2 linked regions of the Lacticaseibacillus paracasei subsp. paracasei genome follow. The protein of the gene in region 1 interacts with the protein of each later gene in a pairwise test. Links are inferred from orthologs where the notes say so. Each region holds a gene or a part of one and is shown in the gene's direction. Other genes may lie near its edges.

Region 1 (12,119 bases):
TATGTGAGACGTGATTTAATGAGAGCCGTTTCAGAGTTGCTGGATTCCGCTTCAGACAAGCATTCAACTGATGAACTTATAGATGCTGTTGCCTCCGTTCAGTCTGTGACAATGGCCTTGGAGCATAAATCAGCCGTTTGCGGTCCTCCTGGTCTACGTGGCTGGGACGGAGAAGAATACTGATATATCAGGTAACAAAAAAGTCCTCTGCTCGCTAACGCGGGTGGAGGGCTTTTTGTTGCTTTGAAGCACGGGCATAATGCTGTAAAATAAGATACGTAAGCAACTAAATATTTTAGTCAGCCTGTAATACCTTGTCGTTCTGCCTCCTTTGCTCAGGGAGGCTTATTTTTGTGCACAAAATATGCACAAAATGTGGTTTTCCACTATTGTATATACGTTTGTTTTCGCACTTACTCTCCGTTGTCTTGCATTCGGATGTAGCTACATAAGAAGCCTCAAAACGCTGTTAATTCGGTGTTTTGAGGTTTTTTTGAACATCAAATAAAATTTGACTGTGCCTGATATGATTAGTAGCATGAGTGGGGATTTAAAGGATGGTTAAGACATCTGACCATCACAAAATCGTTAACCGACTTTAGTGACTATTTTTTACGAAAAGCTTGTAATTTTTAATAGCTTCCGCTAGTATAAATAGAGCAATAGACACCACACATGGAGGATTAGCTCAGTTGGGAGAGCGTCTGCCTTACAAGCAGAGGGTCACAGGTTCGAGCCCTGTATCCTCCATAATGAAAACACCTACCACTGCGGCAGGTGTTTTTCTTTTACCTTTTTGAAGTTGGACGGGGCGTCCAACGCATGAGATTTGACTTAGTTTAAATAGCTATTAGAGGGGGCTGATTCTGACAATAAAAACGCCACTACTGATTGTGGTGACGGTTGATTAGCCGTGCATGCGCGCTAGATAGAGTAACAGCGTCGCAATGACTGGGCTAAATTGGTAAAGGTAGCTGGGTACTTTAAATGGTCGACGGCTGTTGATGAGCGTGACAAGGATGATGATACCGCCGATAGCTATTAAGTTGAGTCGTTGTAACCAGTAACCGATAACGACGGTGATTGCCAACAAGACCATATCTGTCCACTTGGGAAAATGGTTGGCCCATAACCCGATTAGTGCTGGCACATATAGTAATGCCAAGTCGAGCAACATATCCTGACTGAGAAAATGCAAACCCGCGTAAATAAGTAAGATTTGGAATAAAATTGCTTGGCCAAAAGCAATGGTACCAACCCATTGCTTGGTAACTTTTTGTGTGCGCAACAAAAATGTCAACAGGAGCTGAACAGCAACTAATGGTAACAAGATCCATTGATTGATGGCACCAATGATACCGGTAATAGCGGCAATGATTAGAACTAATGGGTAACGTTTAACGACCATTGCAGCCGCTAAGCAAACGCCCATGAGTAAAAGCGCGATGATTTGAAAATGCCATGTAATTTGCAAACTTAGCGCGATCAGAAACGGATAGGCGAGTATTTGTCCGATAAAGGCCGCTGCACCAGCACCTTGATTGATATTTTTCAAATTGATTATCCTTTCTATGATGCTTCCATTTTACAAAACCCTGAGACGGTAAACAAAGATTTTCGGAAATTTTACATCTTTTATGTTATGCTACTAGAGTTGCAAAACATTCCCGATGGGGTTCGTCAAAGCTATGACGAACATGCCTTGTAACCTAAAATAATAAGGGGGAAACAAAACATGCAGGAACGCCATTTATTTACGTCGGAGTCTGTTTCGGAGGGGCATCCGGATAAAATTGCTGATCAGATCAGTGATGCTATCTTGGATGCCATGCTTGAACAGGACCCCGATTCACGAGTTGCTTGCGAAACGACGGTGACAACCGGTTTGGTGCTGGTTGTCGGTGAGATATCAACAAAGGCTTACGTTGATATTCAATCAGTGGTTCGCGGGACGATTAAAAAGATCGGCTATACCAAGGAATCAGGTTTTGATCCTGATAGTGTCGGGGTGCTGGTCGCTTTGGATGAGCAGAGTCCAGATATCGCTCAAGGGGTTGACGAAAGTCTTGAAGCCCGTGAGTCTGATACTGATCCGCTTGACAAGATCGGTGCTGGCGATCAAGGCATGATGTTCGGTTTTGCCATTGACGAAACCGAAAACTATATGCCGTTACCGATTTCATTGGCCCACGCGTTAATGCGCAAAACTGATTCATTACGGCACAAGGGTGAAATTAGTTATCTGCGTCCAGATGCTAAGGCGCAGGTCACGGTGGAATATGATGATGATGACAATCCAATTCGGGTTGATTCCGTTGTTGTCTCCGTGCAACATGATCCGGATGTCACGCTTGAAGAAATTCGCCGCGATGTCGAGGCCAAGATTATTCGCACTGTGATTCCTGAAGCTTTAATGGATGATGACACGAAAATTTATGTCAATCCGACTGGCCGCTTTGTACTGGGCGGTCCGCAAGCCGATTCTGGTTTGACCGGACGCAAAATTATCGTTGACACATATGGCGGTTTTGCCCGACATGGTGGTGGTGCCTTTTCTGGTAAGGACGCGACGAAGGTTGATCGTTCGGCCAGTTATGCAGCACGTTATATTGCCAAAAATGTGGTAGCAGCGGGTTTGGCGAAACGGGTTGAAGTACAATTGGCATACGCAATCGGTGTTGCCAAACCGGTTTCCGTGTCGGTGAATACATTTGGCACAAGCGCAGTATCAGAAGATGTGATTGAACAGGCAATCCGTGAGAACTTTGACTTGCGGCCTGCTGGCATTATTAAAATGTTAGACCTGAAGCGGCCGATTTATGAACAGACGGCAGCATATGGTCATTTTGGACGTACAGATGTTGATCTTCCTTGGGAGCACTTGGATAAGGTGCAGGCTTTGCTCAAGTACCGAGATTAGCGAGAAAAGAGGCGGCCTTAGTCGAGAATTATTCTCGGCTGGGTCGTTTTTTCGTGCTTATGAGGGGCTTCTCAAGACTAACAACATCGCCTGGCAACTCAGAAGGGATATTTATGAAGCAAAGGAAAACCAATGTCGCACTCGTAACGGCGGCAATTTTTATTGGCACATTTATGACGGCGATTGAAGGCACGATTGTGTCAACGGCTATGCCAACCATTATCGGCAGTTTACATGGGGTTCATTTAATGAACTGGGTCTTTTCCATTTTTCTGTTGACTAATGCGATGGCGACGCCGATTTACGGCAAACTGAGTGACAAAATTGGTCGCAAACCAGTTTTTCTCATTGGACTAACGATATTTGTCATTGGTTCGTTGCTATCCGGTTTGTCACAATCCATGGAAATGCTAATTATTTTCCGCGCAATTCAAGGGATTGGTGCTGGGGCTATTATGCCAGTGACATTTACGATTATCGCCGATATTTATCCATTCGAAAAACGAGCAAAAATGCTCGGTTTTAATGGCTCGATGTGGGGAATCGCTTCGGTAATTGCGCCGTTATTGGGCGGTTTTATCGTTGATCAGTTAAGTTGGCACTGGATTTTCTTTATTAACGTACCGTTGGGTATTTTCACGTTTGGCCTTGTGTGGTTCTTTTTGCAGGAAGATCGGCGCAGTGTCCGGCAGCCGCTTGACATGCGCGGGACGGTTTGGCTGCTGGTGGCCTTGTTGGCGATGATGTATGGCTTTCAGACATTAGCTGAGCCCAACGGCATCTGGCAGTTAGTTGCCATGGCAATTGTGGCTACGCTGGGCTTCTGGCGTTTTTGGCAGGCAGAACGGCGTGCAGTCGATCCGATCATTGACTTGAAACTATTTGAAAATCGTACTTTTGTGATTCATAATTTGATCGCCGCTTTGATTTCGGGGTTCGTGATTGGATTTGAAGTCTACATGCCTATGTGGATTCAAGGAATTCGCGGCATGGATGCTTCCCTTGGCGGCTTTGCAGTGACCCCTAGTTCTTTGATGTGGGTCGTTGGCTCTTTTGTTGCTGGCAAGTTATTGGGCCGGTTCCAACCTAAGCCGATTCTGACAGGGGCCATGATTTGGCTGCTTGGCGGCAGTCTTGTGCTGGCATTAGTGCCGCAATCGACACCGTATTTTGTCTTTCTGCTAGTTGCCGGCGCCTTAGGATTCGGTTTTGGTTTGGTGATTACGATTACTACGGTAACAGCCCAGGCCGTTGTGGTGCCTGATCAGGTTGGCGTGGCAACGAGTTTCAATACCTTGTCTCGAACGTTGGGGCAAACACTGATGGTCTCGGTTTATGGGATTGTTTTGAATCTGCGTCTGACTCAAGGTATCGCGGCAGATAGCCGGCTGAATAGCAATATGCTCAACGAACTGATTAATCCACATACCGCCAAAAATTTACCCGCAGCAGTGTTGCCAACGCTTCGGCAAATTTTGTATGAAGGTCTGCACAACATTTACTTTTTCTCGATTATCATCGTGGCGTTGGCGATTCTAGCCAATCATTTTGAAGCAAAAAGGGTGCTGACAAAAGAAACAATTCAGGAGTCGAATGAAGAAAGCTGAATCAACTGAAATATCATACAAAAAACCGGATTCTATTTAAGAATCCGGTTTTTTGTACGCTGATATCGCTCTCGTTTGCCGATAAATAGCTGAAGTTAAAACGGACTGACCACTCGATCGGTATGATCTTCGGTGGCGGTTTTTCTGACAGGTTGTTTGTACAATTTCGCTGTTTTATCGGTGACTTGCGCAATGACATCGTAGTCTGGGTCATTTTCTAACGGGCCAAAATTGAACACTGTCTGCGTTGCTTCGCGCTTGATATCTTGCAATCTAGTGCTGATAAGGACATGTAGCATATCTGCTTTTTGATGTGATCGTTCGATTTCTTCACTGGCTTTGGCTAAAGTATACCCTTCATCAAGCATTGTCTTGATCATGACGATTAAGGTGATGTTTGCCAAGGAGTATCGTTTATTGCCATTAGCGTCATGCCTGCGAGAATGAATGAGCTGCTTCTTTTCCCAGTATCGAATTTGCGTTGGGGTGGCTCCGGTGACGCGGCTGGTTTCGCCTATGCCGAGTGAAATATCGAGTGAACGTAAACGTGCATTAAACGGTCCCATGACATAGCATCCTCTCTTGAAAATGCGCTCACTGGCGCCAAAAACCGATGCATAAGGACCATGATTGTGATGACCGATTTTCCGGCCATCACGGCCAAGCCCACTTATGATCTGGTTTCTCAACGCGCCTGTTCACGCTATTACCTTGACATTTATTAAGTTTAAATGTAATATTTTCTATTGTCAATATTACATTATGTGATATAGAAAACATGAAATCTTATAAAGAAACTAGGCGAATTTATGGACGTTAAAGATATCAACGGGAAACACGTCAATGTACCAATGATGGTCACGACCTTGATCGTTGGGACGTTTATTACGATTTTGAATCAGACCATTCTATCTACCGCGTTTCCAACGCTGATGAAGGCCTTCAACATTTCAACTGCGACAGTGCAGTGGTTGTCGACAGGCTTCATGCTGGTAAACGGGATTATGATTCCAGTATCCGCATATCTGAGTGCGAAGGTGCCATCAAAATGGTTATACATGAGTGCAATGAGTACTTTTTTTGTTGGCACATTGGTTGCCTTCATTGCAAATAGTTTTGGCGTTTTGCTAATTGGTCGATTGATTCAGGCACTTGGCGTTGGGATCACGATGCCGTTGTTGCAGAACATCATGATGTCGATTTTTCCCCCGAACCGGCGCGGCGCTGCTATGGGGATGGCTGGAATTGCGATTGGGGTGGCGCCTGCCATCGGGCCAACGCTTTCCGGTTATGTCATCGACAATTTCGGCTGGCGTTTCTTATTCGGTATGATTCTGCCAATTGCAGGTCTCGTTATTTTGGCAACATTGTTTTTCTTCAAAAATGTCTTACCGTTGTCTGATCCTAAGTTAGATATTCCTTCCTTGATTGAATCATCAATTGGGTTTGGCTCCTTGCTGTATGGCTTTTCTGAAGTCGGTAATGATGGTTGGGGTGATCCGATTGTTTTAGGCACAATCGCACTCGGCATTGTGTTTATCTTCATCTTTGGTTACCGTCAATTGCACTTAAAAGAACCATTTGTTGAATTGCGAGTGTTTAAGAGCAAAATCTTTGCCTTATCCACAGTCTTAGGTACCATCGCCAACATGGCGATGGTCGGGGTAGAAATGATTTTGCCAATGTATTTGCAAATCATTCACGGCAAGAGTGCGTTGGAGTCAGGTTTGACATTGTTGCCTGGGGCGATTTTGATTGCTTTAATGAGCCCGGTCACTGGTCAAGTGTTTGATCGCATCGGGGCTAAGCGGCTTGCACAGTTAGGCTTGTTCTTGCTGACGATTGCAACATTGCCATACTTTTTCCTGACAGAAAGCACGCCTTCCATTTTTATTACGGTGATTTATGCTGTGCGGATGTTTGGGATTTCAATGGTCATGATGCCTTTGACGACGAATGGGATGAACGCCTTGTCACCTGATATGATTCGACATGGGACAGCGGTTAACAACACTGTCCGTCAGGTGGCAACTTCCATGACAACTGCTGTCATGATTTCAGTTCTGTCAAACGTCACCAATCTAGCCAAACCGGCGGCCAGTTTGTTGAAAACCAATCCGCTGCAGTATAAGCAAGACTTTTTTGGGGCAACACTTAGTGGCTACCACGCAGCCTTTCTGTTGGCAGCAGGGTTCAGTTTAATTGGCTGGATCTTGGCTTTCTTCTTGAATACCCACGCGATGTCGCAAGAAGTGACGATCAAAAATGAAAAGAAGGTGAAGGCATGATTCTATGGTTTTTGGGCCTGACAGTGATCGGCCTTTATCTCAGCTTTATTATGATGAAACGCTCCAGTTTGCGTAGCACGTTAATTGCGGTCTTCGGGATTGGTGTGGTGGGTAGTCTATTGCTGATTACGTTGAATGATAATGCGCATTTTGGCATGGTCAAACGAACAACAACTGATGAGCAGACCATCTACACCGCCTCACCGAATGCACAACTGCCAATGTTGCTAAAACAAAACATTGGCACGGATGGCAAGCATGTTGTCTACATTTATAAGACCGATCCGAAGAAAAAAGCGGTTCATACCAAGGCTGATATTGTTGTAACTAATCGGGTGACAACGACAGCGAATGCCACAGCTTCGTTGACGAGCAAAACAACTCGGTGGCAATATCAAAACGGTTTTTATGGTGCGTTGTTCAATCATGAAGGGGCTGGTCAATTGGTTGCTCAGCACAATCAATTGGTCATCCCAACAAGCTGGTCAGTGCTGACAACGGCTCAGGCCAAGCAGCTTGGTAAAAAGTTGGCCGCCTTGCAGCAACCAACTGCAGAACAAAAAGCGTCACTGGCAGCCGCAGTCAAGGCTAAAGCTGCTGCGCTGGCCAAGGCTGATCCAAAACTAGCAGCAGATCCGACAGCTTTAGCGAAGCAGGCTAAGGCTGCGGTTGAACAAGCAATGATTCAGCAAGCTGTTCGTGAAGTGCAAGCACAAAAATAGTCTGATGCCGCCCATAACGTGGTACTAGGGCAAACATTTTTCGTAACATTATCTTGACGAATGGCTTTTGTCAGCCTTCTAAATTAAAAAAAGCAGTCCGCTATTTTTTAACGGTCTGCTTTTTTGATTGTTTGGCAACTCGGTTTGTCAGATAAGGACTAAAATACCACCAACTCACCATCAGCAAGGCAAAGCCAAGTGAAAATCCAGCAAAGACGTCTGTGGGATAGTGAACGCGCACGAAGATCCGAGAATAACCGGTTAAAAGAATCATGCCACTGGCAAGGCAGGTGATGAGCCATTTGGCGGATTGACGTTTGAGCAGTGCCCAAGCCAAAAGGATCATGGTACCGTAAAAGATCATCGTGCCACTAGAATGCCCGCTAGGAAAACTAAAACCGCCAGCATGTACCAATGCCCGAATCTGAGGATCTGCAATAAAAGGTCGTGGTCGCCGAACCCAATATTTGATTCCGACGTTAACGAGGCTCATCAAGGCCCCCATGCTGGCTGCAAAAAGTGCAGCGTAACGATAACGCTTGAGCAGTAACACCACGGCGAAAGCCATGGTTAAAAAGACTAAGGATGCTGGATTGCCGAGACTGGTGATTAAGATGAGTAAGGGTTTAAAAGTGACAGGATGGAACTGGGTGACAGCAGCAATTACCTGTTGATCAATGGTATGAATCCATCCAGCGTTATTTAGAATACCCGTCAATAACGTGATGAAAATAAATAAAGCAATTGCTGCAAGATACAATGGTTCGGGTCGGCGTTTTAGCACTTGTTGCCTCCTCTACAAAACGTTCGCAGTCGCAGAAACCTCCACATAAGGACCTCAGACAGAAATGACCAAAGTCCAGCCATTTCTGTCTGAGTCCACTTATGTTCCGGTTTCTAAACGTGCCCGCTCACGCTCTGAAATCGACTAATGTTATAAGAATAGCACAAACACCATTGAACCTTGGCAATGTTTTTGCTATGATTGACGCAATCATCAAACGAACAAAGGAGTAGTAAGTTAGCGCGGGTGACAGAGAGCAGGCGGTGGTGCGAGTCTGACGAAGCAAAGACCGAACTGACCTTTGAAGTTGCTGGGGTGAAATTAGTAGCCACAGCCGGCCGGACCGTTATCTCCTTTGAGCGCTGTGAAAGCAGAACTTAGGTGGTACCGCGGCTGAGCCGTCCTAATGTAGATAGGGCGGCTTTTTGTTTGAAATTAAGTGGGAGGTAACAAAATGGCATACGATCATCATGAGATCGATAAGAAGTGGCAGCGTTATTGGGCCGAGCATAACGAATTTAATACCACAACCGATCCTAAGAAGCCGAATTATTATGCGTTGGACATGTTTCCTTATCCGTCAGGCCAAGGCCTGCATGTTGGGCATCCGGAAGGGTATACGGCAACTGATATTGTTGCACGCATGAAACGGATGCAAGGGTTCAATGTTCTTCATCCTATGGGCTGGGATGCATTCGGCTTGCCAGCTGAGCAATATGCCTTGAACACGGGTCACAATCCGAAGACCTTTACCAAACAAAATATTGAGACCTTTAAGCGTCAAATCAACAGCCTTGGCTTTTCATATGACTGGAATCGTGAAATCAACACAACGGATCCGAATTACTACAAGTGGACCCAGTGGATTTTTGAACAACTTTATAAACATGGTCTGGCATATGAAGCTGAGGTACCGGTTAACTGGAGTCCGAATCTAGGGACGGTTGTTGCAAACGAAGAAGTGATTGATGGCAAAACGGAGCGTGGCGGGTTCCCAGTTGTTCGGAAGCCGATGCGTCAGTGGATGCTGAAAATCACAGCCTATGCTGAAAAGCTGTTGACGGATCTGGACGATCTTGACTGGCCGGAATCAATTAAGCAGATGCAACGCAACTGGATTGGCAAATCAACTGGGGCACAGATCACCTTCCGGGTAACTGACAGTCATGAGCCGTTTGATGTCTTTACCACTCGTCCAGATACGCTGTTTGGTGCAACGTATGTCGTGATGGCACCAGAACATGAATTAGTTCAGAAAATTACCACCCCAGCACAACAGGCCGTCGTTGATGCGTACATTGACGAAGCCGCCCATAAGTCAGATCTTGATCGTACCGCTTTAGATAAGGAAAAGACTGGTGTTTGGACCGGGGCCTACGCGACTAATCCGGTTAACGGCGAAAAACTGCCGATTTGGATTTCAGACTACGTTTTAGCCTCTTATGGGACTGGCGCAATCATGTCCGTGCCTGCGCATGATGATCGTGATTACGCTTTTGCCAAAAAGTTTGGTATTGAAATCAAGCCTGTTATTGAAGGCGGCAATGTCGATGAAGCAGCTTATACTGGCGATGGCGTGCACATCAACTCCGGGTTCCTTGATGGTTTGAATGAACATGACGCGATTGATCGAATGATCAAATGGCTTGAAGATAAAGGTATCGGCAGTGCCAAAATCAATTACAAACTGCGTGATTGGGTCTTTTCACGCCAGCGTTATTGGGGTGAACCGATTCCTGTCATTCACTGGGAAGATGGCGAAACCACGTTGGTGCCAGAAGACGAACTGCCCCTCACATTACCTGAAGAGGCTGATATCAAGCCAAGCGGTACTGGCGAGAGTCCACTGGCAAATCTGACTGACTGGGTTAATGTGGTCGACAAGAACGGGCGGAAAGGTAAGCGTGAGACCAATACAATGCCGCAATGGGCAGGGTCTTCATGGTACTTCCTGCGGTTTGTTGATCCTCACAACAAGGAAGCTCTTGCGGATTACGACAAACTTAAGGCATGGATGCCAGTTGATCTGTACATTGGAGGGGCTGAACATGCTGTGCTGCACCTGCTGTATGCCCGTTTCTGGAATCTGTTCCTTTATGACATCGGGGCGATCCCGAACAAAGAACCGTTCCAACGGCTATTTAACCAAGGGATGATTCTGGGCGATAATCATGAAAAGATGAGTAAGTCCAAGGGCAATGTGGTTAATCCAGACGATGTGGTTGATGAGTATGGTGCCGATACCTTGCGGCTGTACGAAATGTTTATGGGGCCGCTGGATGCTGGTATTGCTTGGTCAACAAAAGGGTTAGCTGGTGCCCGCAAGTTCTTGGATCGCGTCTGGAGTGCTTTCATTGATGATGAAGGCAAACTGCGTGATCGGATTACGACGATCAATGACGGTCGACTTGATAAGGTTTACAATGAGACGGTCAAGAAGGTTACCGAGGACTACGATGCTTTGCATTTCAACACGGCAATTTCACAGATGATGGTCTTCATCAACTCAGCGCGTAAAGATGATGACCTGCCACTAGAATATGTTGAAGGATTCGTGAAAATGCTTGCGCCGATTGCCCCGCATCTAATGGAAGAAATTTGGTCACGGCTAGGTCACGATCATAGTCTGACTTATGCGCCATGGCCAAGTTATGATGAAAGCAAAATCAAAACCGACACTTACGATATGATGATCCAAGTCAATGGCAAGCTGCGCGGTTCGATTACGGCGGATGTCAACGAATCAGATGATGAGATCAAACAAGCGGCTTTGGCAAATGATAATGTTCAGAAATTTACGGCGGGCAAAGACATTAAGAAAATTATTGTCGTACCGCGAAAAATCGTGAATATTGTCGCAAAATAACCGCACTGGCTTCACCAATTAACTGAAAGAAAAAATGGTCAACGAATGGTTCCTGAAGGAAGCGGGCGTTGACCATTTTTTTAGCGATTCAGCTGTATGAAAAGTTTTGTATTTTTGGCGTTTCGATTGTGAGATTACTTGCTACGTGGCGGCTGGTAATTGTCAAAGTTTTCTTTTGATTCCCGAAAGAAGCCCGGGAAAGATTGCAAGTCGCGCTGGGATTGCCTAAAATATAAAGGATTATGCAACACGACAGGAGTTTATCATGGAGAATTCGCTGGGCAGCGGTAATCAACCGCAACGTTCAGATAAGGAAAAAATGATCCGCGGCTCGGCGTGGATGACTGCCGGCAGTGTTTTTTCGCGGATTTTAGGGGCCATTTATGTCATTCCATGGCGTATTTGGCTTGGAGCAGCGTTTCTAACTGCCAACGCTTTGTTTACAAAAGGTTATCAAATTTACAGCCTTTTTCTGATTATTTCGACTGCTGGTGTTCCTGGTGCTGTTTCCAAACAGGTTGCCCGGTACAATGCTATGGGCGAATATAAAACCGGGATGCGTCTTTTTTACCACGGCACTTTTGCCATGGTGCTGATGGGGATTGTCTCGTGTGGTGCCATGTGGCTGCTCTCGCCGCTTTTAGCAGCGGGTGACGCGCGCATGATACCGGTTTTTCGGTCACTGGCATGGCCGTTGCTGCTAATTCCGTCGCTTAGTTTGATTCGCGGGTTTTTCCAAGGTTATAACGAGATGGCGCCGAGTGCCATCAGTCAGTTTATTGAACAAGTGGCGCGAATTCTTTATATGTTAGTGATGACTTACGCGATTATGGTGGCGGGTAACCACAGCTATCTGAGTGCGGTGATTCACTCCACCTTCGCCGCGTTCATCGGGGCCGTTTTCGGACTTGGACTGTTAGTTGTTTATTTCC
Region 2 (16,389 bases), 180 kb from region 1 along the record:
GCAGGCGTATCTTGCTGATCAGATTCTTGCTCAGCACGGCCCTGAAATGGCGGAGTCCTTTGTGGTTGATGAGCGGCATTCCTACTCAATTGCGTATTAACAAAACGAATTTAAAATACCATCCGCAAGAGTGCTGTGCCAGCGCTCTTTTTTCTTGGCTACTTTTTGAAATTGACGCGTTTATTCATCACGCCGCGGCCGCCATTGAATCACCCGATTTGATTCAGGCCAGCGCATCTCTTCAAAGCCGACATATTCAATCGTGAGTTGCGTGTGCTGACGAAGCAGGCCAATGAAGGTTTCTAAGTCTGCCAGATCATAGTTGATCAGGCTGTGTAAGGGAATGGAACGTTGGCGCTGATCCTTAGGTTGAACGTTCATGAAAAAATTGTATCCCGGTGTATAGGTTTGATTGACCAGTGATAGCCAGTAACGTGTTTGACGGCGTCGTTTGAAAAGGGGGGTTAATCGCGCCATCATTAGCTTCAAATCTTTAGTCATAGCTATTGCCGCCATTATGTCCTCCTACTAGTGATGCCCGTTGAATCGCCGTTCCGCCATGCATTGCACTTTTAGCGTAGATCAAGCCCTTAAAGCCAAAACGATCGCGAATAGTATCTAGCGTGCGTTCTAAATTAGTTGCTTTAATTTGTTGATCAACCGGCTCAAAGAAATTGAGTTGTTCGCCGGTATCTGGGGCTAAGCGGCCGGTATAAACGGCAACGTTACGAATGACCTCACCATGCCAGTTTTGCCGAAAAATCAGTTGCAGTGTGGCAACAAGATCGCCGTCCCGATTCGTCGGTAAAATTCGTTTAGTTTGGTGAAACCCGCCACGCCCGTCTTTTTCACTTTCAGCATAGGAAAAGCCGATACCTAGGGAAATTTCACCAGCTCGTTTGTGATGATGCCGCAACCGTGCGGCAACCTGTTCGCCGATTTCTTTAATAACGATTTCGATTTCAACTTGATTGCTATAATCGCGCGGCAGAACCTGTGAGTTGCCAATGCTTGGTTCGCGGGTGATGACGCGTTCGCTGATTTTTGTGCGGTCAATGCCCCATGCTAGCGCAAATAACTGCGTGCCAATGATGCCCAGTTCTTGCTTTAAGGCATACGGATTTGCGTGAGCAAGTTGTTTCATTGTCGTGATGCCCATACGTGCGAGATGCGCTGCTGTTCGTTGACCGATACTCCAAACGTCTGTCATATTGGTGATCTGCCAAATGGTATCTGGTACAGTTTGATAGGAGATTTGACCAATCAAATTAGGATCATGTTTTGCATAAACATCCAGCGCAATTTTGGCTTGAAGCGGATTGTCACCGATCCCGACTGTTGTGTAGAGACCAAGTCGATGCCGAATAGTATGTTGAATTAATTGCGCAACTGCACGTGGTGTTTTGCCAAAGAGTCGCCATGTGTGCGTTAAATCGAGAATGGATTCATCAATGGAATAAGGCCACAAGTCTTCATTGGCAACAAACTCACGAAAAATATCATTGATGGCTAGATTCTTTTTGATGTAAAGATTCATGCGTGGCGGTACCACGATCAGATGCTTATCCACAGGCAAGTCCCGTTGACGGCTAACGTTACTTTTAAGGCCATATATTTTTTTGGCCATTGGCGAAGTTGCCAAGATGAGGCCGCCATTTGTATTCTCTTGTTCGGACATGACCACGAGAAGGGTTCTTAAAGGGTTCAGCCCGCGTTCAATGCTTTCAACTGAAGCGTAAAAGGATTTATTGTCAATCAGGAAAACCGTTCGATGCGGTTCGTGGGAATAATCGTAGGCCATCAAAATCACCTCTGCAATTATTATACGAACATACGTTTGCATAAGCAAGCATAACGTGATTTCAGCCCAGAAAAAAACCGCTGCGTCAAAAAACGCAACGGTTTGATTGAATCGACGTTAAGCAATTGTTTCGGTTAGCGCATGCAACCGCCGATATGACTGCCCCATGAAGAGACGTTGGACATCATATTGCTGTGGAAGAAGCCCATTCCCATGCCACTGAAGGCCTCTAGGACAAAGAAGGCTGCAAAAATTGCCGCGATCACGATCAAGGTGACCATCAATGGCCGCCATTTTTCAGAATGTAACATAGCAACGACCCCCTAACAATTAAAAACACATGACAGCATGTAGTATAACACCATTAGATAACGGAATTGGGAGAAAATAAGGCGGCACGCACCAGTCTTATTTCTGAACAAAGGGGTGTTCACCTCAGTCAAGCATTAGTCTCGATCCCACTTAATCTTCAGATTAGTTTCAATCAAATCACCATCGTCCAATGCGAAAGGTTCGACGACACTGCTGCCATCATCTTTGGTGAACTTGATATTCAAGATGTTGCCATCGCGATAAACAACTTCCCACTTACCATTTGTTGGCGTGCCATTGCTGGTCGCTGTATAAGTACCGTCACTGTTGAAGTTGAAAGTGGCAGTGTCGCCTGATTCCCAGCGACCGACGACGCCATCCGTTGAATGATTATCATTGCGCTTTGAAGCATCAGAAGGATACTGGCGGTTCGTTTTGGTCACACCATTGTCATCATAATCATCATCGTCGTCATCATCATGAGATTCAGATGTTGAAGAACCGCTTGTGGCGTCATGCGTTGGTGTAACTGTCTTAGCAGCGGTTGCGGCATCCAAGGTCAGTGCTTCCGGTTGCCCTTTAAGCGGGACGATGACTTCACGATTGAAGTCTTTCGTACTTCCTTCGTGCGTACCGCTCAGCTTGAGGGCGTACAGACCAGGTAATTGACTGGCGATGGTATAACTGCCAGAACGATTTTCAGGTTGAATTTGATTGCCATCCATGGTGAAAGCAGCGGCGTCAAGGTTGGTTTTGACTGTGACGTTGGCGGTACCAAGCTTAACCTTGTATTTCGGGAAAAGTAGCAGGTAACTGCCTTGTTTGACGACCTGAACCATGCCATTGGTTTGCTTGTCCATGATCATGGTTCGCAAGGTGCTGCGATAAAGCCGATTCTTAGTCAAACGGGCGAGCGGCTTAAGATCACTTTCAGTCAATGGTGTGCCATCGTTTGCAATGGCAACTTCAGCCATGTCATCGGCATCTCCACTAGTCATTTCATCAGCCAACTCAGCGACTTGTCGATTTTGACCATAGTACATTGATCCGCCGAGATAAGCCGCACCTAAAAGAACGACAACCGCACCAACAACGATCCATGGCCAGCGCCGGCGTTTATGTACTTGTTGCTGCGCTGGCTGGGTTGAAGCAGCAACTGTCGCAGACTGAGTTGCTTTTGGTGCCTCGGCAGGAGACGTCGATGCTGGTTCTTGGGTTGATTGGGCTTCAAGTCGGGCTTTCCGCAAATCAAACCCGCAGTTAGGACAAAAGTCGTCAGTTGGTTTAATTGGTTGACCGCAGTTGGGACAAAATTTTAAAACATCTTGCATAAGTTATTCCTCCAAAGTTTTCTTGAGTAAGGCAGCAATCTGATCATGACCGCGCTGGTTGGGGTGAAAAGTATCGCGCGGACCGTTACCAGCGAAGTCGGTGATGGCTGTACCGGCAGGGCCTGTGACGTCATCATGGTTTTGCCAGATGGTCGCCAGATCGGCAACTGGAACGTGATAAGTTTGACCGATTTGTTTGACCACAGCATCAAATTGCAAATCGGCGGCGGCATAAGGACCATGGTTTGGCGACCAGGTCGTCATAAGGATCAACTCGGCTGTTGTTTGCTTCTGCAAGGTTGCCACGATGGTTGTCAACGCCTGGCGGTAATCAGCCAGCGCCGTTGGTGTGGCGCCGCCAACCGCATCGTTCGTCCCAAACTCGATGGTAATCAAATCAGGATGCTGGGCAATCAACGCTGGCAGAGCAGGGACACCAAGATTAGTCGCGGTTTTTCCCACCTCTGCAATCCCTTCCTCTGTCACCGTCTTGTCAGTCAAACGGTGTAATTGGTCAGCAAAAAGGGTGGTAAACCGGCTTGTTTTACTATCCGCAAACAAACCAACAGAGAGGCTGTCGCCAAACGGTGCATACACGAGCGTCGTTTGTGATTTTGCCTTCAGCCGGGCGAGCATGCTTGTCTGCTTAATCGCAGCTGAGGATCGCGAACTAGGCGACTTGCGGCTGCGAAGCGAAGCCGCTGAACTGCTCGATTTAGCCACTTTATGTTGTACCCCGCAGCCAGCTGCTAAAATGAGCAATAAAAGACCAAAACCCAACCAAAACTTTTTCATAACATGCCTTCTCCAATGCAATCACGATGCGTCAGCTAACAAACCGCGTGTTCTTAGCTTTCCAGTCTTCTAATTTAATAAAAACCCAGAAGCCATAGATCCCCAACGTGATAATTGTCAGCAACAACCATTTAATCCAATTGCCGAACAAGCTCACGGCCGACCCAAAAAAGTGCATCCGATGACCCTCAATCACGGTATGATTGATTTTCCAACCATATAGCATGGTCAAAGACCATGGATAACAAATGCCTAGTGTAAAAATCGTGATCAAAGTGCCAAGAATCGTCCAGCCGACATAAGCCAACAAGCCACCATCAAAAAAAGAGTGCCGCCCATATTTCGTCTCCATAATCGTTGCTGCCTCCAACTTGTTTTCTCTAGTGTAGCAGAACTGATAGGCAGGGTGGAGGAGGATGCTTGAATTGTAGCCTTTGATTTATTGCCTACAGCCACAACAGAGACCGGTGGCAATGCGTTTTACTGCCATTTGAATAGAAAGAGAGAGCTGGCGGAGCGGCGATGGGCTCAGTGGTGACATTGTTCTTAAACGGGTGGGCTTCCCGTTTTAGAACAAGGCCAGACTTTGAAACCGCGCACTTTGCGGGTTCAAAGCTGTGCCCACCACGTTCCAGCCCAATCGCCGCGGAGCCAGCTCGGACCACAGGTGAAGACTCACGTCAGATAGGACGAGAAACCTTGTACATCTGATTTTAAAGAGGTCATGATTGACCACTCGCTCACGCTCCCTCCCAAAATTTGGTACAATAGGTCAAGGAATTTTTCACTTGGTTTTTCTGAAAGGACGATTCGTTAAATGGTAATGGATGCCGCATTAAAGGGTATGAATGATAAGCAATCTGAGGCGGTGTTGGCGACTGAAGGGCCAGTGCTGATTATGGCTGGTGCCGGTTCAGGCAAGACACGGGTATTGACTCATCGGATTGCTTATTTAGTTGAAGAAAAGCACGTCAATCCATGGAACATCCTTGCCATCACGTTTACAAATAAGGCCGCCCGTGAGATGCGCGAGCGGGTCGGCAAGTTGGTTGATGCTGAGATTGCGCGCGATATTTGGGTATCAACGTTCCATGCGCTCTGTGTCCGAATTTTACGACGCGACATTGACAAGCTGGGCTATAACCGTGCCTTTACGATTGCTGATCCTGCTGAGCAACTGACGCTAGTGAAGCATATTTTGGCTGATTTCAATCTTGATCCAAAGCGCTACGATCCTAAATCCATTTTAGGTGCTATTTCGAGCGCTAAAAATGAACTCGTGGATCCACAAACTTATGCCAATGAGCAGGCTAACAGTCCTTTCACCAAAGTTGTGGCGCAGGTTTATGCGGAATATCAAAAGCGTCTGCGCAGTGATCAGGCATTGGACTTTGATGATCTCATCATGCAGACCATCGTGCTTTTTGAAAAAGACAAAGAAACACTGGCATTCTACCAGCGTAAGTTCCGCTACATTCATGTTGACGAATATCAGGACACTAACGAAGCACAATACCAGCTCGTGCATATGTTGGCAGAAGGCTACCATAATTTATGTGTGGTTGGTGATGCCGACCAGAGTATTTATGGCTGGCGTGGTGCCAATATGCAGAATATTTTGGATTTCAAAAAAGACTATCCAAAGGCGCAAGTCGTTTTGCTTGAGCAGAATTATCGGTCAACTAAAACTATTTTGAGTGCGGCCAATGATGTGATTCAGAACAACCAGAATCGCCAAGCCAAAACGTTATGGACGGAAAATCGCGAAGGCGACAAGATTACCTATTACCGCGCTCAAAGCGAAACTGATGAAGCTATTTTTGTCATTCGCCGAATTGAAGCAGAGATCGCTGATAATCATCGCAAATATAGTGATTTTGCGATTCTGTACCGAACCAATGCCCAGTCGCGGGCGATTGAAGAAGCGTTTGTGAAGTCCAATATTCCATATAAAATGGTTGGCGGGCATAAGTTCTATGATCGCAAGGAAATTCGCGATGCGCTAGCGTATTTCCGGTTAGTGGTCAATCCGGAAGACGATATGAGTTTTAATCGAATTGTCAATGAACCAAAACGCGGTATTGGCAACACAAGCGTTGAAAAGTTAGAGGCCATTGCCAATGAGCATGACTGGTCCTTGCTGGAAGCAGCGGCGAATGCTGAACTCAGTCCGATTGCTGGTAAAGCTCGCGGACAGTTAGCTAAGTTCGGTAAAATGATCCAGCAGCTGGGTACACGGCGAAAAGATCTAAACGTGACCGAGATGATGCAGGCAATTCTTGAGGATAGTGGCTATTTATCAACACTGCGAGCGGCCCACAATCTGGAAGCCGATACCCGCATCGAAAACTTAGAAGAATTGCTTTCGGTGACCCAAGGATTCGATTCCCGGTATCAGCCGGAAAATGAAGACAGCGACATTTTCGTTGATTTTCTGGCTGAATTGGCGCTGTTATCGGATCAGGATGACGTTGAAGAAGATGCACAAGAAGTTACCTTGATGACCTTGCACGCTGCTAAAGGACTGGAATTTCCGGTTGTCTTTTTAGTGGGGATGGAAGAAGGACTCTTTCCATTGAGTCGGGCTTCCATGGATGAAAGCGAGCTCGAAGAGGAACGGCGCTTAGCTTATGTCGGCATTACCCGCGCCAAACAGAAGCTGTATCTGTCCAATGCCTATGGCCGGATGCTGTATGGTCAACGGCAAAACAATCCTGCTAGCCGTTTCATTGAAGAAATTAATCCTGACTTGTTGGAAGTCATTGGCACTACCCAGCCAAAAAGTGACATTCCATTTATTAATCGTACTGACCGCGCATTCAGCTCCCCGTATAGCCGGCACGCTGATCAAAAAACAGCAACACCCGTTACTGTGCAAGCCGCGCCAACAACAGGTGCAGGCAAAACCAGTTGGGAAGCTGGCGACAAGGTGAAGCATCGCAAGTGGGGGACTGGTACCGTGGTGAAAGTCACCGGTACCGGCGATGATCAAGAACTCGATATTGCTTTTAAAGACAACGGCATCAAACGACTGCTAGCTGCCTTTGCTCCGATTGTCAAAGTGGCATCATAAGCGTTCGCAGTTTGACTCAGAAATGTCGGGATGCATATTTTTAGAGGAGGCTCGCTGTGTTAGCAAAACCAGCTGCACAATTCACACTTGAAGAAGCTCAGGCGGAAGTCGAAAAGCTTCGGAAGCAACTGAATCAATGGCGTCTTGAGTATTACACCAAAGATGCGCCAACTGTGACCGATAACGTCTATGACGATCATTATCGCGATTTACAGGCACTCGAGGCGGCTTATCCCAAGCTAGTCACGCCTGATTCGCCAACTCAAGAAGTCGGCGATGTCATTAATTCGGACTTTGCCAAGGTGCAACACCCAATTCCGATGTTGTCGATGGGCGATGTTTTTTCGTTCGAAGAGCTGAGTGAATGGGATGCTCGCATGCAAAGCAATGTCGGCCATCCGGTGGATTACAATGTTGAGTTGAAAATCGACGGGTTGGCTTTATCTCTGATTTATGAAAACGGCAAACTCGTTCAAGGCTCAACACGTGGTGATGGTAATGTCGGTGAAGATGTGACCAGAAATGTGTTGACCATTGCGTCAGTTCCCAAGCAGTTAAAGCAGCCACTTTCACTCGAGGTACGGGGTGAATGTTATATGCCTAAGGCGGCGTTTGCCAAGCTGAATGCGCGGCAGGAAACTGAGGGCGGCACGCCTTTTGCCAATCCACGTAACGCGGCAGCTGGATCACTCCGACAGTTAGATGCCAAAGTCACCGCTGCTCGAGAGCTGGATACCTTCATTTATACGTTAATTGAACCAGAGCAGTTTAACGTGACCACGCAGCATGAGGCGATTGCGTTTATGCAGGCACTTGGATTTACAACAAATCCAAGTTCAGAAGTGGCTGGTGACATGCAGGCGATTGACACCTACATTAAGAAGTACACCACCGACCGTGATGCGTTGCCTTATGGAATTGATGGGATCGTTTTGAAAGTGAACGATTTGGCGCTGCAAGCGCAACTAGGTAACACCGTTAAAGTGCCACGCTGGGAAATTGCCTACAAATTCCCACCTGAAGAAGCAGAGACCGTCATTCATGACATTGTCTGGACAGTTGGTCGAACCGGTGTGGTCACGCCGACTGCCGTGATGGACCCGGTTCAGCTTGCTGGAACCACAGTGGCACGGGCCACGTTGCACAACGCGGATATGATTCGTGATAAAGATATTCGCATCGGCGACACCGTCATGTTGCACAAAGCAGGCGACATTATTCCTGAAGTTTCGCGGGTACTGGTTGCTAAACGTCCAGCGGATACGCCACCGGCGCCGATTCCAGAGGCCTGCCCGTCATGTGGCCAAAAACTGGTCCATCTCGACGATGAAGTAGCTTTGCGTTGCATCAACCCGATGTGTCCGGCACAGGTCCAAGAGCAGCTCACCCATTTTGCGTCTCGCAACGCGATGAATATCGATGGCTTAGGCCCGAAGATTGTGGCACAGTTGCAGGCCAAACATCTGGTAAAAGATGTCGCTGATTTGTATCACCTCACAGCTGCGGATCTGGCGAAATTAGATAAGTTTAAAGAAAAATCAATTAATAATTTGTTAAGTGCGATCAACAACAGTCGGCAAAACTCGGTAGAACGCTTAATCTTTGGGTTGGGCATTCGGCACGTTGGCGGTAAAGCCGCCCGAATTCTGGCCGAACATTTCGGCGATTTGGATCATCTGATGACCGCCAGTCAAGAGGCGATCGCAGATGTGCCAAACATCGGGCCGACCATTGCGGAAGCGATCGTGACGTATTTTAAAGCCGCAACGGTTCAAAAGTTGATCACTCAGTTGCGCGAAGCTGATGTTAACCTGCGTTACACCGGACCGACCAAACCAGTGGTCAAAGATAGTTTTGTTGCAGGTAAAACCGTTGTGATTACCGGTAAGTTTGCCGAGTTTTCGCGGCCAGCACTCACGAAGCAGCTAGAAGGATTAGGAGCCAAGGTCACAGGTTCAGTTTCAAAGAAAACGGACCTCCTGATCGCTGGCGACGCGGCTGGCAGTAAGTTGGCAAAGGCACAAAGCTTGAATGTCCCAATCATGAATGAGACGGAATTGCTGGCGAATTTGAAGGATTGAGGAACATCAATGAAGAAATTTTTAACGTTAACTTTGCTGGCTGGGGCTGCGGTGTTGTTAGCAGCCTGTGGCAAGTTGAATTTTGACAGTGGCAGCAGCAGTACTAGTGGCACAAAAACCGGTAGTTACCAAACCACCGGCACGGTTGATAATAGTATGTATCAAGGCGTTATCAAAAACGGACGTTATCAGACGAGCAGCGCCCGTGGTTTGACGCTGCAGCAGAATGATCAAGGCGAGAACAACTTCAATATTAAAAGTATGGAAAGTGGTCTCGAAAACCTAGCCAAAGCACAGTTTCCAACTGACAAATATAGTTTTGAAGAAGGTCAGTTGTTAAGTACGGCAACCGCTAAAAGTTGGCTGAAACGTGAAGCCAAGGACAACAAAGACGGACTTAATCCGGTTGATAATGGCAAAACTGATCCTGATACCCGCAATCCGATTTATTTGCAGCAGATTTTAGAGCAGGATTTTATGGTGCAAGACGGTAATAGTATGAAGCTGGGCGGAATCGCAATTGCGCTTGGGATGAATAAGGTTGATTACTATACAAAGACGGAATACGGTGCCCAGTATCAAACCGAAATTTCCGATGAGGCGATCAAGAAACAAGGTGAAGCAATCGCTGCCAAGGTCGTCGCTCGTTTACGCGCCATGAGTAAAGTGCCGAATAATATTCCGATCATTGTCGGTATCTACAAGAATGCTGAACAAGATAGCCTCGTTGGCGGTGTTTATACCGAGCAGACAACCAGTAAAACCGGCACCAATTTAGGCGATTGGAAGAAGCTTGATCAACAGAATGAAGTGCTGCCAGTGGTGAGCGATCATAAGGCGATTAACAGTACCGTGGCCAATGACTTTTCGAATTTTACGAACCAAGTGAAGGGCTTCTTCCCGACTTTAGCTGGGATTACGGCACAGGCTCATTATGAAGGTGGTAATCTAGCCGGCATTAACATTACGGTTAACACACAGTTTTATGGGTTGACCGAAATTCAGAGCTTTACGCAATATATTTCAACGGCGGCTAGCAAGTATTTACCTTCTGGCGTGCCGATTGAGATCACGATTCAGAGCACGCAAGGCATGCAGGCCTTTGTATCGCGAAGTTCTGGCGACAAAGGCTTTTATACCCATGTATTCGGGAGTTATTAGCCGAATCTATGGTAAACTACGAATGATAATGAAACTGAAAGCGGGGATAGCATGATTTCTAAAGACAGTGTTGCGCATGTGGCAGGATTGGCCAAGTTGCAATTTTCTGAAACGGAACTGGAGAAATACACCAGCCAGCTCTCCGAGATTCTCGATATGGTTGAACAACTAGAAAGTGTTCCGACGCAAGATGTGCCGGTAACTACTCAGAGTATTCATCTGGAAAATGTGATGCGAGCGGATGTCGCTAAGCCAGGCGAACCGGTAGCGGACTTGTTGAAAAATGTGCCAACCAAGAAGGGCACTTTGATCCAAGTTCCAGCGATCATCGATAAAGAGGAGGACTAGCGCGTGGATTACTTTAAAACCAGTATCGATCAATTGCATGAGCAGTTACGCTCCGGCAAGGTGACCAGCAGTCAATTGGTTGACGAGACATTGGCCGGCATCAACCAGTTGGATGCTGAAGTAGATGCCTTCTTAGCGCTGAATGCTGATGGCGCCAAGGAAAAGGCTGCTGCAGTAGATGCAGCCGGTATTGCTGACGATCAACCACTAGCCGGTGTGCCAATTGCTATCAAAGACAACATTGTCACCAAAGGCGTTGTCACGACGGCAGCGTCCAAGATGCTTGCCAACTTCAATCCGATTTATGATGCGACCGTTATGCAAAAGCTTGATGCAGCCGGTGCGATCAATGTTGGTAAAACCAACATGGACGAATTCGCAATGGGCTCGTCAACAGAAAACTCCGCTTTTAAAACGACTAAAAATGCTTGGGATCACACGCGCGTTCCCGGTGGGTCGTCAGGCGGCTCCGCGGCAGCTGTCGCAGCTGGTGAAGTGATTGCCGCACTGGGCAGTGATACAGGCGGTTCCATTCGTCAGCCTGCTGCTTTTAACGGCATCGTCGGGGTCAAACCGACATACGGCCGCGTTTCTCGCTGGGGTTTGATTGCCTTTAGTTCCAGCCTTGATCAGATCGGAACGCTGACTCGACATGTTAAAGACGCTGCGCAGTTGCTGAATGTGATTGCTGGTCATGATGAACGTGATAGCACCACAGCGGACACACCCGTACCGGACTTTACCGCCAAAATCGGTCAGGATATCAAGGGGATGAAGATCGCTTTGCCAAAGGAATACTTAGGCAAAGGGGTTGACCCAGCGGTTGCGGACAAGATTAAAGCAGCTGCCAAGCAGTTCGAAGACATGGGCGCGACGGTGACAGAAGTGTCACTGCCACATACGCAATATGCGGTGCCATCTTACTACATCATCGCCAGCTCCGAAGCCAGCTCCAATCTGCAGCGCTTTGATGGCATTCGTTATGGTTTCCGCGCCAAGGATGTCAAAAATATTGAGGATGTTTATGTTCGTTCTCGATCCGAAGGTTTTGGCCCAGAAGTCAAGCGACGTATCATGCTGGGCACCTTCAGTTTGTCAGCCGGTTTTTATGATGCATACTTCAAAAAGGCAGGGCAGGTTCGAACTTTGATTACCCGTGACTTTGAAGATGTCTTCAAAGATTATGATCTGATTATTGGACCGACAACCCCAACCGTTGCGTTCAAAATTGGCGAAAAAGTCACCGATCCAGTTACCATGTACATGAACGACATTTTGACAATTCCGGTCAATCTTGCCGGCTTACCGGCGGCATCCGTGCCAGCTGGTTTCGTTGATGGCATGCCAGTCGGCTTACAGCTGATCGGCAAACATTTTGACGAAAGCACGATCTTCCAAGTTGCTGCGGCTTTTGAAGCACAAAACGACTACTTAGCACAGATCCCGGGGGGCAAGTAAGATGAACTTTGAAACAACAATCGGGCTTGAAGTCCACGTTGAGTTGAAAACCAAATCGAAAATGTTCTCACCATCACCTGTCACTTATGGTCAGGAACCCAACACCCAGACAAACGTGATTGACTGGGGATTCCCAGGCGTTTTGCCGAGCATCAATCGCGGAGCCTATCAACTTGGCATCATGGTGGGGCTGGCATTGCATGCTGACATCACGCGTTTGACTCATTTTGATCGGAAAAACTATTTCTATCCTGACAACCCTAAAGCTTATCAAATCACCCAAAGTGAGAAGCCTTTGGGCACCAATGGCTGGGTGGAAATTGAAGTTGACGGTAAGAAGAAGAAGATTGGTATCGCAGAACTGCATGTTGAAGAAGATGCCGGGAAGAACCAGCACGAAGACGATGGTTATTCCTATGTTGATTTGAACCGTCAAGGCACACCGCTGGTCGAAATTGTTTCCAAACCGGATATCACCAGTCCAGAAGAAGCTTATGCTTATCTGGAAACCTTGCGCCAAATCGTTCAGTTCACAGGGGCTTCGGACGTTAAGATGGAAGAAGGCTCTATGCGGGTTGATACCAATTTGTCAGTGCGACCAATTGGACAGGAACATTTTGGTACCAAGACCGAAATCAAGAACCTGAACTCCTTCGTGCATGTTCGCGATGGCCTCGCATTTGAAGAAAAACGGCAGCAGGCTGTACTTTTGAGTGGCGGTGAAGTGCGTCAGGAAACCCGGCGCTGGGATCCAGATGCTAAAGAAACGCTTCTGATGCGGGTTAAGGAAGGCGCCGATGATTATCGTTACTTCCCTGAACCAGACCTGCCACCAGTGGCTGTTTCCCAGAAATGGATTGACGACATTCAGGCCTCGTTACCGCAACCGCCAGCAGAGCGGCGGCAGCGTTACATCGAAGACTGGGGAATCCCAGCTTATGATGCCGGTGTCTTGACGCAGACGAAGGAAATGTCAGATTTCTTCGAAGCAACTGTGGCGCAAGGCGCTGATGCCAAGCAAGCGTCTAACTGGCTGATGGGTGAGGTTTCCGGTTTCTTGAATGCCCAACACGTTGAACTGGGGCAAGTTGCCTTGACGCCAGCGCATTTGGCAGGCATGATCAAGCTTATTGGTGATGGCACGATTTCCAGTAAAATGGCCAAAAAGGTCTTTAAGGAAATCATTCAACATGATACTGATCCGGATAAGTGGGTCCATGAAAAAGGTCTGATCCAACTTTCCGATCCGGCTAAATTGACCCCGATTATTGACGAAATTCTCGATAATAACCAGCAAAGTATCGATGACTTCAAAGCTGGTAAGGACCGGGCAATTGGCTTCCTAGTTGGTCAGATCATGAAACAAACACATGGTCAGGCAAACCCTAAAGTGGTCAACCAGATTTTGATGGCTGAGATTAAGCAACGATAAGTGATACTGACTATCTAGCAATTCAGTTCGGATAATAGCCTCGACATGTAGACAATGTTCTTTGTTGTTTACATGCCGAGGCTATTGCGCAAATTGCTAGTCTTGCTATTGTGGCAGCAGATGGGAAGTACCAAGAAGAATAGGCTCAAAAGTTGCTCATGAATGAAGCTTTTGAGCAAGACATTGACGATTCACGATTATGAGAAAGACTGTTTCCGCCAGCAACGGGCCTGCAGTCCAGTATTGTTAAAACGTTTAAGGAGCATTGACCGATGAGAAAACGGGCGCGTTTGATATACAACCCTACATCCGGCAACGAAGGTTTAAAGCGCTTCGTCCCCGACATTTTGGATATCATGGAACAGGCAGGATATGAAAGTTCAACCTTTCAAACAACCCCGAAGCCTTTTTCTGCACGTGAAGAAGCAAAGCGTGCCACTGAAGCGGGTTTCGACTTAATTGTCGCTGCTGGTGGCGATGGTACGATTAATGAAGTGGTTAATGGGATCGCACCAGCTAAAAAACGCCCCAAAATGGCGATTATTCCAGCAGGGACGACCAATGACTACGCGCGTGCTTTGCGGATTTCGCGGGATGATCCGGTTGAGGCGGCCCAAGTGATTCTCAAAGGCCAAACCCTTGCGATGGATATTGGCCAAGCCAATCATCATTATTTTATGAACATCGCGGCTGGTGGTTTGTTGAGCGAACTCACTTATTCTGTGCCGTCTGAAGTTAAATCTATTTTTGGCTATTTTGCCTATGTGATTAAAGGCGCCGAGATGTTACCAGCGGTGCGGACGGTGCCGATGAAGCTGGAATATGATGGCGGGGTTTATGATGGACCCGCCAGCATGTTTTTCCTCGGCCTTACCAATTCTGTGGGCGGTTTTGAGCAGATCGTGCCGGATGCTGCACTTGGTGATGGCAAGTTCTCCTTAATTATTGTTAAAACAGCGAACATGGCGAATTTGCTGAAGCTAATGGCGCTTGTCTTCAATGGTGGTCGCCACGTGGATGATCCCAATATTATCTATACAAAGACTAAAAAGTTGCGGGTGAAGGCCGGCGGAGACGATCCGTTGAAAATTAACCTTGATGGTGAATACGGCGGCGATGCGCCGATGACGTTTATTAATTTGAAGCAACATATTGCCATGTATGCTAATCTAGACGAGATCCCGACCAAGAATCTTGGTACGGACGCGCAGAAGCAGAAGGACTACATGGCCGAAGTCGAATCCATTTCTCATCAAGATATTGATGGTGATGGACAGATCGGCTCACAAGACGAAAAGGATGACTAATTTGGCCCAACCAGCTGTAACCAAGAACCAAGATCTGGAAGTTACCATTCAAGATCTCACTTATGAAGGGATGGGCGTTGCCAAGGTTGACGGCTTTCCGCTTTTCATTGAAGATGCCCTGCCTGGCGAAAAAATGCAGGTGCATGTCCTCAAAACGCAGAAGCAATATGGCTTTGCCAAAGTTGTCAAACGATTGAGCGACTCACCGGATCGTGTTCCCGGTGCAGATAGCACTTATATCCGTACGGGGATTGCGCCACTGTCGATCTTGGCATATCCGGCACAATTGCAATTTAAGCAGAAACAAATTCAAGAACTTTATAAAAAAGCGCATCTTGATATTGCGGTGCTGCCGACCATCGGGATGACGAATCCTTTAGGCTATCGCAACAAGGCGCAAGTACCGGTTCGTACCGTGAATGGCGAACTGCAAACTGGCTTTTATAAAAAACACAGCCACGACCTCGTACCAATTGAAGACTTTCTGATTCAAGATCCGAAAATTGACCAAGCCATTGTGGTGGTGCGTGATCTTTTACGAAAATACCATGTGCCAGCTTATGATGAACGCGCTAATAAAGGCGTTATTCGTAACATCATGGTGCGCCGGGGCCATTATACGAAGCAGATGATGATTGTCTTGGTGTCACAAACTTGGCAAGTGCCGCATCTCAAAGATATTGTCGAAGAGATCACCTTAGCATTACCAGAAGTAACGAGTGTGGTTGTGAACTTGAATGACAAACGAACCAACGTCATTCTAGGCCGCAAGTCACGAACCATTTACGGCGAGGACTATTTGCTGGATAAGTTGCTAGGCAGTGAATTCCAGATCTCGCCAGTCAGTTTTTATCAGGTTAATCCGGTTCAGACTGAGGTGCTTTACAAAAAGGCCATTGAGGCTGCTGGTCTGACTGGTAAGGAAAATGTGATCGATGCTTATTCAGGTATCGGGACGATTTCCTTGACGATGGCACGTCATGCCAAACATGTTTACGGCGTCGAAGTGGTTGAACCTGCTGTGCGCGATGCACGGGCAAACGCGGTGCGCAATCACATCGATAATGTCACCTTTGAAGTCGGCAAGGCGGAGGAGGTCATCCAACGCTGGAAAGACAACGAACTGCCAGTGGATGTGCTCATGGTCGATCCGCCGCGCAAAGGACTGGATAAAAGTTTCATCGACGCTGTCGGTTATATGAAGCCGCCAAAGATCGTCTATGTGTCCTGCAACCCCGCGACTTTGGCGCGGGATTTGCAGCTGCTAGCCGCCTTTGGCTACACAGCAAA

The links.
Region 2: the proteins of leuS (region 1) and ligA interact in binary tests that used the Escherichia coli proteins (3 or more experiments, as listed by UniProt). The link is inferred for Lacticaseibacillus paracasei subsp. paracasei from one-to-one orthologs.

Annotation. Positions count from the first base shown.
Region 1 is NZ_AP012541.1:864,026-876,144, forward strand. Bases 8,466-11,481 are described here. They hold leuS (leucine--tRNA ligase), read left to right. Parts: upstream 8,466-8,775; coding sequence 8,776-11,187; downstream 11,188-11,481. Other genes in these bases: LBPC_RS04430 (putative polysaccharide biosynthesis protein), read left to right, coding at 11,453-11,481. Also shown: LBPC_RS04380 (hypothetical protein), read left to right, coding at 1-183; LBPC_RS04390 (hypothetical protein), read right to left, coding at 908-1,555; metK (methionine adenosyltransferase), read left to right, coding at 1,736-2,920; LBPC_RS04400 (MDR family MFS transporter), read left to right, coding at 3,034-4,527; LBPC_RS04405 (MerR family transcriptional regulator), read right to left, coding at 4,623-5,093; LBPC_RS04410 (MDR family MFS transporter), read left to right, coding at 5,337-6,815; LBPC_RS04415 (DUF4811 domain-containing protein), read left to right, coding at 6,812-7,537; LBPC_RS04420 (phosphatase PAP2 family protein), read right to left, coding at 7,638-8,321; more of LBPC_RS04430, read left to right, coding at 11,482-12,119.
Region 2 is NZ_AP012541.1:1,043,938-1,060,326, forward strand. What follows is about bases 6,946-9,880. They hold ligA (NAD-dependent DNA ligase LigA), read left to right. Parts: upstream 6,946-7,368; coding sequence 7,369-9,393; downstream 9,394-9,880. Other genes in these bases: pcrA (DNA helicase PcrA), read left to right, coding at 6,946-7,312; LBPC_RS05270 (CamS family sex pheromone protein), read left to right, coding at 9,403-9,880. In the rest of the region: LBPC_RS05225 (hypothetical protein), read left to right, coding at 1-100; LBPC_RS05230 (hypothetical protein), read right to left, coding at 181-501; LBPC_RS05235 (Y-family DNA polymerase), read right to left, coding at 494-1,801; LBPC_RS16955 (hypothetical protein), read right to left, coding at 1,936-2,112; LBPC_RS05245 (zinc-ribbon domain-containing protein), read right to left, coding at 2,248-3,444; LBPC_RS05250 (SGNH/GDSL hydrolase family protein), read right to left, coding at 3,448-4,239; LBPC_RS05255 (DUF898 family protein), read right to left, coding at 4,271-4,591; more of pcrA, read left to right, coding at 5,057-6,945; more of LBPC_RS05270, read left to right, coding at 9,881-10,554; Asp-tRNA(Asn)/Glu-tRNA(Gln) amidotransferase subunit GatC, read left to right, coding at 10,606-10,902; Asp-tRNA(Asn)/Glu-tRNA(Gln) amidotransferase subunit GatA, read left to right, coding at 10,906-12,360; Asp-tRNA(Asn)/Glu-tRNA(Gln) amidotransferase subunit GatB, read left to right, coding at 12,362-13,792; LBPC_RS05290 (diacylglycerol kinase), read left to right, coding at 14,065-15,099; 23S rRNA (uracil(1939)-C(5))-methyltransferase RlmD, read left to right, coding at 15,092-16,389. UniProt on the Escherichia coli protein: DNA ligase that catalyzes the formation of phosphodiester linkages between 5'-phosphoryl and 3'-hydroxyl groups in double-stranded DNA using NAD as a coenzyme and as the energy source for the reaction.